3 regions of the Ruegeria sp. CF2 genome follow, and region 2 is predicted to be linked to each of the others. Evidence: riboswitches for the same ligand, from Rfam matches in the RefSeq annotation. Region 2 holds a riboswitch; each other region holds the start of a gene.
The links. Region 2 has a riboswitch for cobalamin ahead of ACR0IR_RS08990 (DUF1636 family protein). Riboswitches for the same ligand answer to the same signal wherever they lie in the genome.
Positions count from the first base shown of each region.

Region 1: it holds a riboswitch for cobalamin, as region 2 does, so the genes downstream of both, ACR0IR_RS14940 (DUF1636 family protein) here and ACR0IR_RS08990 (DUF1636 family protein) in region 2, are expected to answer to the same signal.
Region 3: it holds a riboswitch for cobalamin, as region 2 does, so the genes downstream of both, ACR0IR_RS13410 (hypothetical protein) here and ACR0IR_RS08990 (DUF1636 family protein) in region 2, are expected to answer to the same signal.

Region 1 is NZ_JBQFRL010000003.1:239,516-242,766, reverse strand. Features, by position in the region: gene ACR0IR_RS14950 (hypothetical protein) at 1-51, opposite strand, end outside; gene ACR0IR_RS14945 (hypothetical protein) at 415-714, opposite strand; cobalamin riboswitch at 1,360-1,567, shown strand; gene ACR0IR_RS14940 (DUF1636 family protein) at 1,671-2,069, shown strand; gene ACR0IR_RS14935 (ABC transporter ATP-binding protein) at 2,066-2,872, shown strand; gene ACR0IR_RS14930 (ABC transporter substrate-binding protein) at 2,869-3,251, shown strand, end outside.
Region 2 is NZ_JBQFRL010000001.1:1,791,091-1,794,341, reverse strand. Features, by position in the region: gene cobN (cobaltochelatase subunit CobN) at 1-288, opposite strand, end outside; gene cobW (cobalamin biosynthesis protein CobW) at 295-1,350, opposite strand; gene ACR0IR_RS08990 (DUF1636 family protein) at 1,353-1,736, opposite strand; cobalamin riboswitch at 1,818-2,022, opposite strand; gene ACR0IR_RS08985 (LysR family transcriptional regulator) at 2,095-2,970, opposite strand; gene ACR0IR_RS08980 (NAD(P)-dependent oxidoreductase) at 3,079-3,251, shown strand, end outside.
Region 3 is NZ_JBQFRL010000002.1:483,310-486,560, reverse strand. Features, by position in the region: RNA gene ffs (signal recognition particle sRNA small type) at 1-66, shown strand, start outside; gene ACR0IR_RS13420 (alpha/beta hydrolase family protein) at 148-1,005, opposite strand; gene ACR0IR_RS13415 (TetR/AcrR family transcriptional regulator) at 1,129-1,662, shown strand; cobalamin riboswitch at 1,693-1,908, shown strand; gene ACR0IR_RS13410 (hypothetical protein) at 1,995-2,402, shown strand; gene ACR0IR_RS13405 (protein-tyrosine phosphatase family protein) at 2,406-2,909, opposite strand; gene ACR0IR_RS13400 (DNA polymerase III subunit gamma/tau) at 3,065-3,251, shown strand, end outside.

The sequences.
Region 1 (3,251 bases), on a different contig from region 2:
AACCACGCCGAGGATGAGCCCGATCACAAGCCCCAAGATCACTTTTCCCATGTTTTCCTCCCATTTTGCGGGAAAGAGTTCCGCCTTCATTCCTGGCGCAAACCACGTACCCATCTGCATATCAAAACCAGTGCCAACAGGTTGAGCACCGGTGCAATCGCCGCGAGCCACGGTTTGGCCGACTCTGAGAAAAGGTCCACCGCAAGGACCCAAGGCAGACCCAGCGGCAAAAGGAATACGCCGGACAATGGGTCTCGTTCCTGTCCAAACCAGCCAAAAGTGCCCGTCACAAACGCAAACAACGCCAACAGGTAAAGGGTCGCGAACGCGATGATGGTTATTCTGCAGACCAAGCCGGACCTCAGCGTATCAAGCCAGTGCTGCGCAGCTGATTTCGGCTACGCATCAAACCGGTCACAACGCGCCTTCGTCGCCGAGGAACTCGATACCAGCTGTCGCGCCATCACTGTAGGCAATACAATTCCACGGAGCCCGATCCTCTCCAACCCCAACGGTAACTTGTGTTCCAGCCTCGCTGAACGCGGATGAGAGCACGACCACTTGCGAATTGTTTGTTGTTTTGGCCACGTCTCGCAGACACGCCTGTTGGGCGGGGGTCAGTTCGGCGGATGCACTTGACGTGCTCGTATCGTCACAGGCCGCTAGTAGTGCGAAACACGTCGCGCCTGAAATCATCATGGCTTTGTTAATCACTTTCTTCTCCTCTTGGATTTGTTGATGCTTGTAGAATAGCTGGTCCTTTTTTGCGCGCTCACGTCTATGCGGTCCCCGGTTTTGCCGCCAATGACATGGTTGGCAGACAGATATTCTGCCGATCCCCGGGACCGTGAACAAAGCGTGCTGACGTGATGAAATCATGGGCAAAAGCCGGTGCGAACTTTCGAGCAAGGGATCGTACATTAAGTCCGGGCACCGCGTCCTCCCAACGCTGATCTTCGTAAAATGCCTTCCGACCGCCAGCACTCACTCCAGCAGTCGGAAGGGCCCGACGAAACGGGCGACAGCGACAACAACGGAGGTAAAGCTAAAGTTGTGTCGAATTCGTATGTTTGAATCAATCACAGGATAAATCAATGATTTTTCCGCGCGTAAATTTTGTACGCTTGCCAACGATAGGCTTCTGCATTCAAAGAGAAAAGGCGAGGCCGCTCACGGAGGCTTGGCAGTCAGCCCGCTTGCACCGCCGTGTTTCGGGACCTTCCGGGCCATCTTAAGCCAGTTGGTCAGAACGACGTAATTCACCGCCCGGTCTGTCGCTCAGGTGGTGCCGAAGGGTCGCCGGGACACCTCCATTGTGCAGCCGCCCAGAACGTCGTTGACAGTGCAATCGGTTTCATGGATGAGATTGGCGCTGATGGTTCCCGATCGTTTCGGCGGTCGGGTAAAAGGGAATACGGTGCGGCGCCGTTCTGACGCCAACTCCGTGACTGCCCCCGCAACTGTAGGCGGTGTGCGACCCCCGGATGCCACTGGGCCGATAGGTCTGGGAAGGCGGGGCAAGCCATACACCGCGAGTCAGGAGACCTGCCATCATCAAACGCAACTCAACCCGGGCGGGGTGTTCCGGAAGGAGGCCAAGATGGCATTTTCGGCTTACGCCGCTGACATGACTGGTTCCCTTTCCGCCCCGCGATTTCGCGGAGGGCGAAATGAACCGACAATCAACACATCACATCACGGTTTGCCTATCTTGCCGACCCAAGGGCGCAGCCGCACGCCCCGGGCCTGACCTGATCGGACGATTGCGCGCCGCGCTGGCCGAAGACGACGGTTTGGCAGGTTTTGACGTTTCCGGTGCCGCCTGCATGGCCGGGTGCACCCGACCCTGTACCGTCGCCTATCACGGGCCGGGCAAGGCATCTTACCGGGTTGGCGGTATTACGTCTGAAGAGACCGGGGCATTGGTGGAATTCGCCCGGCTGTACCAGCAGTTGCGCGATGGATGGTGCAGCTCGGTCGACCGCCCGGCCGGGCTTCGCCACGCAACACTGGCCCGCATTCCAGCCGCGATGGCTGCGTCTTCGGAAAATGCGGATTGCGCCTCATGAGTGCGCCTTTGCTGTCGGTGGATGCCGTCACCTGGGCGCCGCGAAAACGAGCGCCGTTGGTGCTGCACGAGACCAGTTTTGAGCTGATGCGCGGGCAGGTCATGGGGGTTGTGGGGCCGAACGGTGCCGGCAAGACAACCCTTCTGCGGATGATCTACGGCTATCACCGTCCGTCCTCGGGCGACATTCTGGTGGACGGCGGATCCGTCAAAAGAATGGCCCCCCGGGCGCTGGCGCGTCAGGTTGCCGCCGTGCTGCAGGAGCAGCCCTCGGATTTCGCGCTGACCGTGTGCGACGTCGTGGCGTTGGGACGTGTGCCGCACCGGTTAGGCCTGTCCACGCCCGGCAGTCGTGACCACCAGATCATCGAGTCCGCGCTTCACCGAATGGATCTGCACGGGTTTGCCGACCGTGGGCTGGCCACTCTGTCCGGCGGCGAGCGTCAGCGTGTGATGGTCGCCCGCGCCCTTGCCCAAGAGCCCCGGATTCTTGTGCTGGACGAGCCTACCAACCACCTGGACATCCGCAACCAGCTAGAGGTGTTGCGGCTGATCCGGGACCTCGACCTGACGATCGTCACCTCGCTGCACGATCTGAACCTGGCCGCCGATGTCTGCGACCGTGTTCTGATTCTGAAGAACGGTCGACCCTGCGGCTTTGGCCCAACCCAGACAGTGCTGAGTGACAGGCTGGTCTCTGACACGTTCGATGTCACCGCCCGGCAAGAGCAACTCAGCCTCAGTCACAAACCTCACCTGACCTATCAACTCCCCAATCCCCAACCAGAAGGAAGCTTGGAATGAAACCGACCACCCTGGCCCTGGGCCTTGCTTTGGCCGCCAACACCGCGACCGCGGAAACCACCGTGCAAAGTTGCAATCGAACCGTCACCTTTGACGAACCGCCCAAGGCGGCGATCTCGAACGACGTGAACCTGACGGAAATGATGCTGGTGCTGGGCCTGGCCGACCGGATGGTTGGATATACCGGCATTTCCGGCTGGAAGACGTTGGATGAAGACATGCGCGCCGGAGTGCAGCAGCTGCCCGAGCTGTCGGCCAAGTATCCCAGCAAAGAGGTGCTGGTCGGCGCAGATGCCGATTTCTATTTCGCAGGCTGGAACTACGGGATGAAAGTGGGTGGCGAGGTGACGCCGGAGACGCTCGAACCCTTCGGGATCAA
Region 2 (3,251 bases):
CCAATAGGGCACGCCGCCGATCAGCCGGATCAGGATGCCCTTGGCGCCCTCCAGCGTCTGCTCGACATAGGTATCGACCGACAGCGGATGTTTCAGCGCCGTCAGGTTGGCCAGCCGCAACGAGGGCATCCGCCCCTCGGGCCCGCCGCCGCGATGCCAGCCGGCCGCGAAAGCACCCAGATCGCTGTCCGAAAAGGACAGCACCACCAGATCCGCCGGGCTCTGGCCCAGATCGGTCGGGGTCTCGGTTTCTTCGAGCCCGTGGCTTTCGCGGAAGACGACGTGCATCGGTGCTTACTCGGCGGCCTCGGTGACGCCCGTCAGGATGCCGCGGATCGCGGCTGCGTCGATGTCGTCATGCTCGGCGATGACCACAAGGCGCGAGCGGCGCTCTTCCTCGGGTTTCCACGGGCGGTCATACTGGTGCCGCACCCGCGCGCCGACCGCCTGGACCAGCAGGCGCATCGGCTTGCCCTGAACGGCGGCATAGCCCTTGACCCGCAGGATGTTCAGCTCGTTCGCCAGACGCTCGATATTGGCGACCAGCTGCGCCGGGTCGGTCTGTTCTGGCAGCTCGACCACAATGCTTTCGAAATCGTCATGTTCGTGGTCGTCATGGCCATCGTGATGCGAGGGGCGGGCGTCCATGTCGTCTTCGGCTGCGGCCTCCAGCCCCAGCACCACGCGCACGTCCACCGCACCCTCGGCCACTTCGACCACGGGCAGGGGGCGGGGCGCCTCGGCGGCGATGATCTCGCGCGCCTTGGCCACGCCTTCGGGGCCGGCCAGGTCAGGCTTGGTCAGCAGGATGATGTCGGCGCACGAGATCTGATCCTCGAACACCTCGGACAGGGGCGTTTCGTGGTCGATCGAGTCATCGGCCATGCGCTGGGCATCCACCGCCGCGACATTCGGGGCGAAGCGGCCTGCGGCCACGGCCTCGGCATCGGCCAGAGCGATCACGCCGTCCACGGTGATCTTGGAACGGATGTCGGGCCAGTCGAACGCCTTGAGCAGCGGTTTCGGCAGGGCCAGACCGCTGGTTTCGATCAGGATGTGATCGGGGCGCGGGTCGAGCGCCATCAGCGCCTCGATCGTGGGGATGAAGTCATCGGCCACGGTGCAGCAGATGCAGCCATTGGCCAGTTCCATGATGTTTTCCGCCGGGCAGTCGGGGATCGCGCAGCTTTTCAGGATTTCGCCATCGACGCCCACGTCGCCGAATTCGTTGACCACCACGGCCAGCCGCTTGCCCTGCGGGTTTTGCATCAGATGGCGGATCAGCGTGGTCTTGCCCGAGCCGAGAAAGCCGGTGATGACGGTGACGGGAAGTTTTTCGAGGGTGCTCATGCTCAGGCTCCAATCGGGGGAATGCGGGCGGCGCAGTTCTTGCGGAAATGTTCAGGGCGGTCGCGCCATTTCACAAGGCCATCATCCGCGGCCAGATATTTGGTGGCGCCTTCGACGATGATCTCGACATGGTCGGATTCGTTCAGGTTTTCATAGACGAAGGTCCAGCGCGACGGCCCGCCGCGCAGAACGATCGAGCAGCCCTGGTCGCAGTTCGACAGGCATTCGACCGGCTTCAGAGTGATGCCTTCGGGCAGGTCGGCGGCGGCCAGCGCCTTGTGCAGCAGCGTGCCGGGGCGCTGGGCGTCGTCCTCGATGGGCAGCCCGCGTCGGCAGGTGGTGCAGACCAGCAGCTCGACTGGTGTGGTCTCGGTCACGTCTCTCATCCCCATCACTCGGTTGTCGGGGGACGGGGTATGCGCGGGCCACGTTGCGGACATGGGCCCGACACCGGAACACCCCGTCCGGTTTGTCTTCGGGCGTTGGCAGGTCTCCCGGCTTGCGGATGTCAGAGCGTCGCTCTGTCGGATGTCCCGCCTTCCCGGCCTGCGGCCAGTGGCATTTGGGCACCCTCTCCGGTCACGGTCGCGGGGGCGGCTGCGTTTGACGGAAAACCGCTGACGCATTCCCTTTTCATCTGTTTGCACAGACACCAACGCAAGCGACATGCGGTACGGGCAGGGGGGTTGTCAAGCGCGCAGGGGCAAGTGCTTTGCGTCGGATCGAAAAAGCGACTTGCCGGGGTCAATCCGCGGCATCACCGGCCAATCGGTCGCGCAACCACGCGAGGAACAACTGGGCGGGGATGGACGGAGGCGCCGCGCTGACGCTGCGGATCAGGTAGTGCGACTGGGTAAAGGGAATCGCCGGCCCCGCAACCCGGATCGGCGCGCCCTGGGCGATGGCGTTGAGCGCGAACCGCTCCAGAACGGTGGCGTAGCCCGCGCCGGCCGTCACCAGTTGCAGCGCCGTGACGGTCGTATCCGCCGAATGGCGCGCGGGGCGGTCGGGCAGGTCGGTGCCCGTGGCCTCGAAGTACCGCGCCCAGTTGTCCTCGTACCCCAGAATGTGGATCAACGGGCCGTTGCGCAGGTCTGGCGCCGGGTCCTGCGCCCGGCAGACGGGCACCAATCGTTCCGAGCACAGCCGTTCGGCCGCAACACCGGGCCAGTCGCCATAGCCCAGCCGGATTTCCACGTCCACATCGGCAGGCGCGGCCGAGTCGTTCCAGATATGCGACACCAGCCGCACCGGGATCTCGGGGTGCTGCGCGCTGAACGCGGGCAGCTCGGCCGCGATCCAGTAGGTCATCGACGATATCGCCGCCCGGATGGTCAGCGCCTGTCGCGAGGCGGGGCCGAACAAGCTGTTGGTGGATAGCGCGATATCCGACAACGCCCGGCGCACGGTCAGCGCATAGGACTGGCCCAGCTCGGTCAGCGACAGGTGTCGCGCGTTGCGGGCAAAAAGCGGCTGCCCGAGGTCCGCCTCGAGCGAGCGGATATGCAGCGACACCGCCGTTTGCGTCAGGCCCAGTTCCTGCGCGGCGGTTGTGAAATTCAGGTGGCGGGCAGCGGCCTCGAAGCTGCGCAGCCAGGCCGGATTGGGCAGGCGGTCCATTCAGCACCAAAATATTTTACATCTAAACTGACTTTTTATTCGTTTCTTTTGTCGGTGGGCAACGGAAATACTCGGGCTAACGAAATTGCGCCTGCAGGAGGGCAGAACATGAAGGTCGGGTTCATCGGTTTGGGCAATGTGGGGGGCAAGCTGTCGGGGTCGCTGCTGCGCAACGGTGTCGACCTGACGGTGTATGACCTGAACCCCGATCTTGTTGCTGAATTCGCGACCAAGGGAGCCAAGGCCGGCGAAAGCCCGGCCCAGATGATGCGCGACTGCGA
Region 3 (3,251 bases), on a different contig from region 2:
CTGGTCAGGTCCGGAAGGAAGCAGCCACAACGAGCCCCGCTTGGGTCGATGTCCAACCTCTCACTTGACGCCGCGCCACGTATTCGGCCCGGTCAATCCAACCTCTGTATTTCGTCGTTGTTCCTGAAAACCGCGCTTGCGGGCGGGTCAGGCGATCAATCGCGGCCAAACGGCACTGCTGCGCCGGGCGAAGGCGCCGATATGACCGATTTCGGACAGCCCGAAATCCTTGGGCTCCAACAAGTGCCGACGGGCGGTCGGACCATAGAGTTCAGACAGCCGCCAGACCGCGGGCGGTGGCACAGTCTGGTCATCCTCGAACGCAATGATATCCGCCGTGGCGTTCGCCCGACTCCAATCCGCCTGGGGAAGCGTGTCTCCCAATTCGGGCAGATAGCTGGTGGGCGATGTACACCACTTGCGCCATTGCCAATAGACGCCCGCCGGCAAATCGGCTCCGAATCCCAGAAGTTTCCCCGGCAGGTACCCCAGAAGACGCACCAGAGGTGGCACGTGGCCATACCAGAACAAAGTCGCCAAGCCCTTGTAGGGCCACGGGTGATCGGCCACCGTCACCAAACCTGCGCACACACAGATCATCCGGTCGATCTGTTCGATTTCCGGTTGCAGCGGACCCAGCATTCCACCGACCGAATGCCCGATCACCCACAGTTTTGCCTGCGGGTATCGACGGCGCATCTCGGCACGCGCTGCGGGCATGTCGATCAGCGCCCAGTCCGCCATCGTGGCCTTCGAGTCTTTCAGCCGCCCGGTCAGCGAATGCTCGAAATCCCGGTAATCATATGTCAGGCAAGCCATACCGCGCTCGGCGGCCAGCCAGCGAGCAAAGTGCTGATAGTAGTCACGTGGCACTCCTGTTGCGCCGTTCAGCACAACAACGGTTTGCGGCTCGACCGCCGGAGTGTAAAGCCGCGCCGCCAGCTGGGTCTGGCCCGACGGAAACTGAAAGTCTTCCACGTCAACCGCGTGCTGCGAATCCAACATCTTTGCCTCCAAACACTCTGGACCGATCGGTCTAATACTTTGTGTCTGGACCAATTGGTCTAGGCCTGTCAATATTTGGCCTGCATGACCCAACGTCCACCAAACACCAAAGATCGCCTGATCGTGACTGCCGCCCGACTGTTCCAGCGCTCGGGCTATAACGGTGTCGGTCTGGCGGAATTGCTGGCCGAAGCGCAAGCCCCCAAGGGTTCGCTTTATCACCATTTTCCAAAGGGCAAGCCGGATCTGGCCCTGGCGGCGGCCAGTTGGGCCTCGGACGGGATGTTGAGCATGATTGCTGCGGCATTCGACGACGCCGCGGATTTTCGCGACGGGGTCACGACCCTGTGCCACAAAATCGCGAAGCTGTTCGACACCTCGGCCCAATGGGAGACCTGCCCGATCGCCGCCACCCTGTTCGAAAGCCCCGACAACCGCGCGTTTCGGGAACATGCCGACCGTATGTATGAAAGCTGGATCGTCGAAGTTCGAAATCACGCCGCGCGGTTCGGAGTTTCCGACCCCGAAAATGCTGCGGACACCCTGTTCATCGTAATGCAGGGCGGCTGGCAATTGGCCCGTGCCCGCAGGGATTCGAATGTGCTGCGCAGACTGCCTGATCTGTTCCCTTGGGACACACTCCGGCAACCGGGCTGAAACCGTCTTGACTCGATCCCGGATACACCGCTAGCGATGAGGGGATGGTTCCCGTGCCGTTTCGGTCCGGGATGAAAAGGGAACACGGTGCGGTCCAACCCGGAACTCCGGAGCGGACCAAGGCCGCGACTGCCCCCGCAACTGTAGGCGGAGAGCGATGCCGAAATACCACTGACCGCAAGGTTGGGAAGGTCGGCAAAGCAAAGACCCGCAAGTCAGGAGACCTGCCATCAAACGTGAAACCGAAACTCGGACGGGGTGTCCGGGCAGGGTCTGGCCTTGAAACCGGCGTCTGTCCAAATCCACCCCGCTCAGCGCGCGGAGGGCGCAACATGATTTGGAAGACCGACACCCATGAATTCGCGGCAACCATCTGCCAGCGCACCGGAAAGACCTGCCCGGCACTGGCGCGCATAGCACGGGCCATCGCGCAGGCAATGGCGACGGCGCAGGCCGCGACATCCCCCGACTTCCAAGTGGAAGGCAGTAGCGAACTGGCCCACTGCGAACATGGCTGCACGGCGCGGTTCGATGCACGTTCCGAACGGATCCGCGTGTATTGCGGAGCGGCCGCCGACACCCCGTCCGACTGCCTTGATACCTACGCCGACATGCTGTTTGACGACCAGAGCGACGCCCTGCCCGCACAGGTCATCGGCGATCGACCCTGTGCGATGCTGCAGGCCACGGCGATCATGCCGGTGGTCAGGGTCGAGCGCGAGTACCGCGCAACCGCCTGAAGGTCAGGTCACCAGTGCCTCGCGCGCCGGGGCGACGGCCCAGTCCATCTGAGCATCAGTCTCGACCGCGCAGGGGCGTACGGCCCGCAGGCGTTTCAGGGCCTGTTCCGGCTGCTCGCCGCTTTCTATCATCAAGCGCAGAACAACCATGCCAGACCGCCCACAACCGCCCCGGCAGTGAACCAGTACCCGCCCGCCGCCCGACAGCGCATGGCGGGCGGCGGCGCTGACTTCGGGCCATCGGCCGGATATCTCGGTCGACGGCGCCGAGAAGTCGGCGACCGGCAGATGTGCCCACCGACAGGCGCGCCGATGGATGTCACAGCCCAATTCGCCCGCACCCACGGCAACCAGTTCGGCAAGGGTTGTCATCGAAATCACCAGCCCCGGCGCCCAGGCTGAAATCAGGTCCAGGTCTCCCTCATAGTCGCCGCCACCGCCGGGAACCGAGGTCAGGGCCAGCGTCCCGCCGCCCACCTGCAATGCATGAACCACAAGATTTGTCATCAGACGTTCCCCCCGAAACTGGCTGATTGAACTTGATCCGCGCAGTATGCCTCACACCGCGCGCTCGCCAAAGCGAAAAACCTGCACCGGCGCTGTGGACGCGGGGCACCGGGAACTCTACCCTGCATCGTCAGTACGAATCCGTCAGAGCAGACATGACCACACAGTCCAGCCCCGCCTATCAGGTTCTCGCCCGAAAATACCGCCCGGAAACCTTTGCCGACCTGGTCGGTCAGGATGCCATGGTGCGCACGCTGAAAAACGCGTTCGAGGCGGACCGGATCGCGCAGGCCTTCATCATGACCGGCATCCGCGGCACCGGCAAGACGACCACGGCCCGGA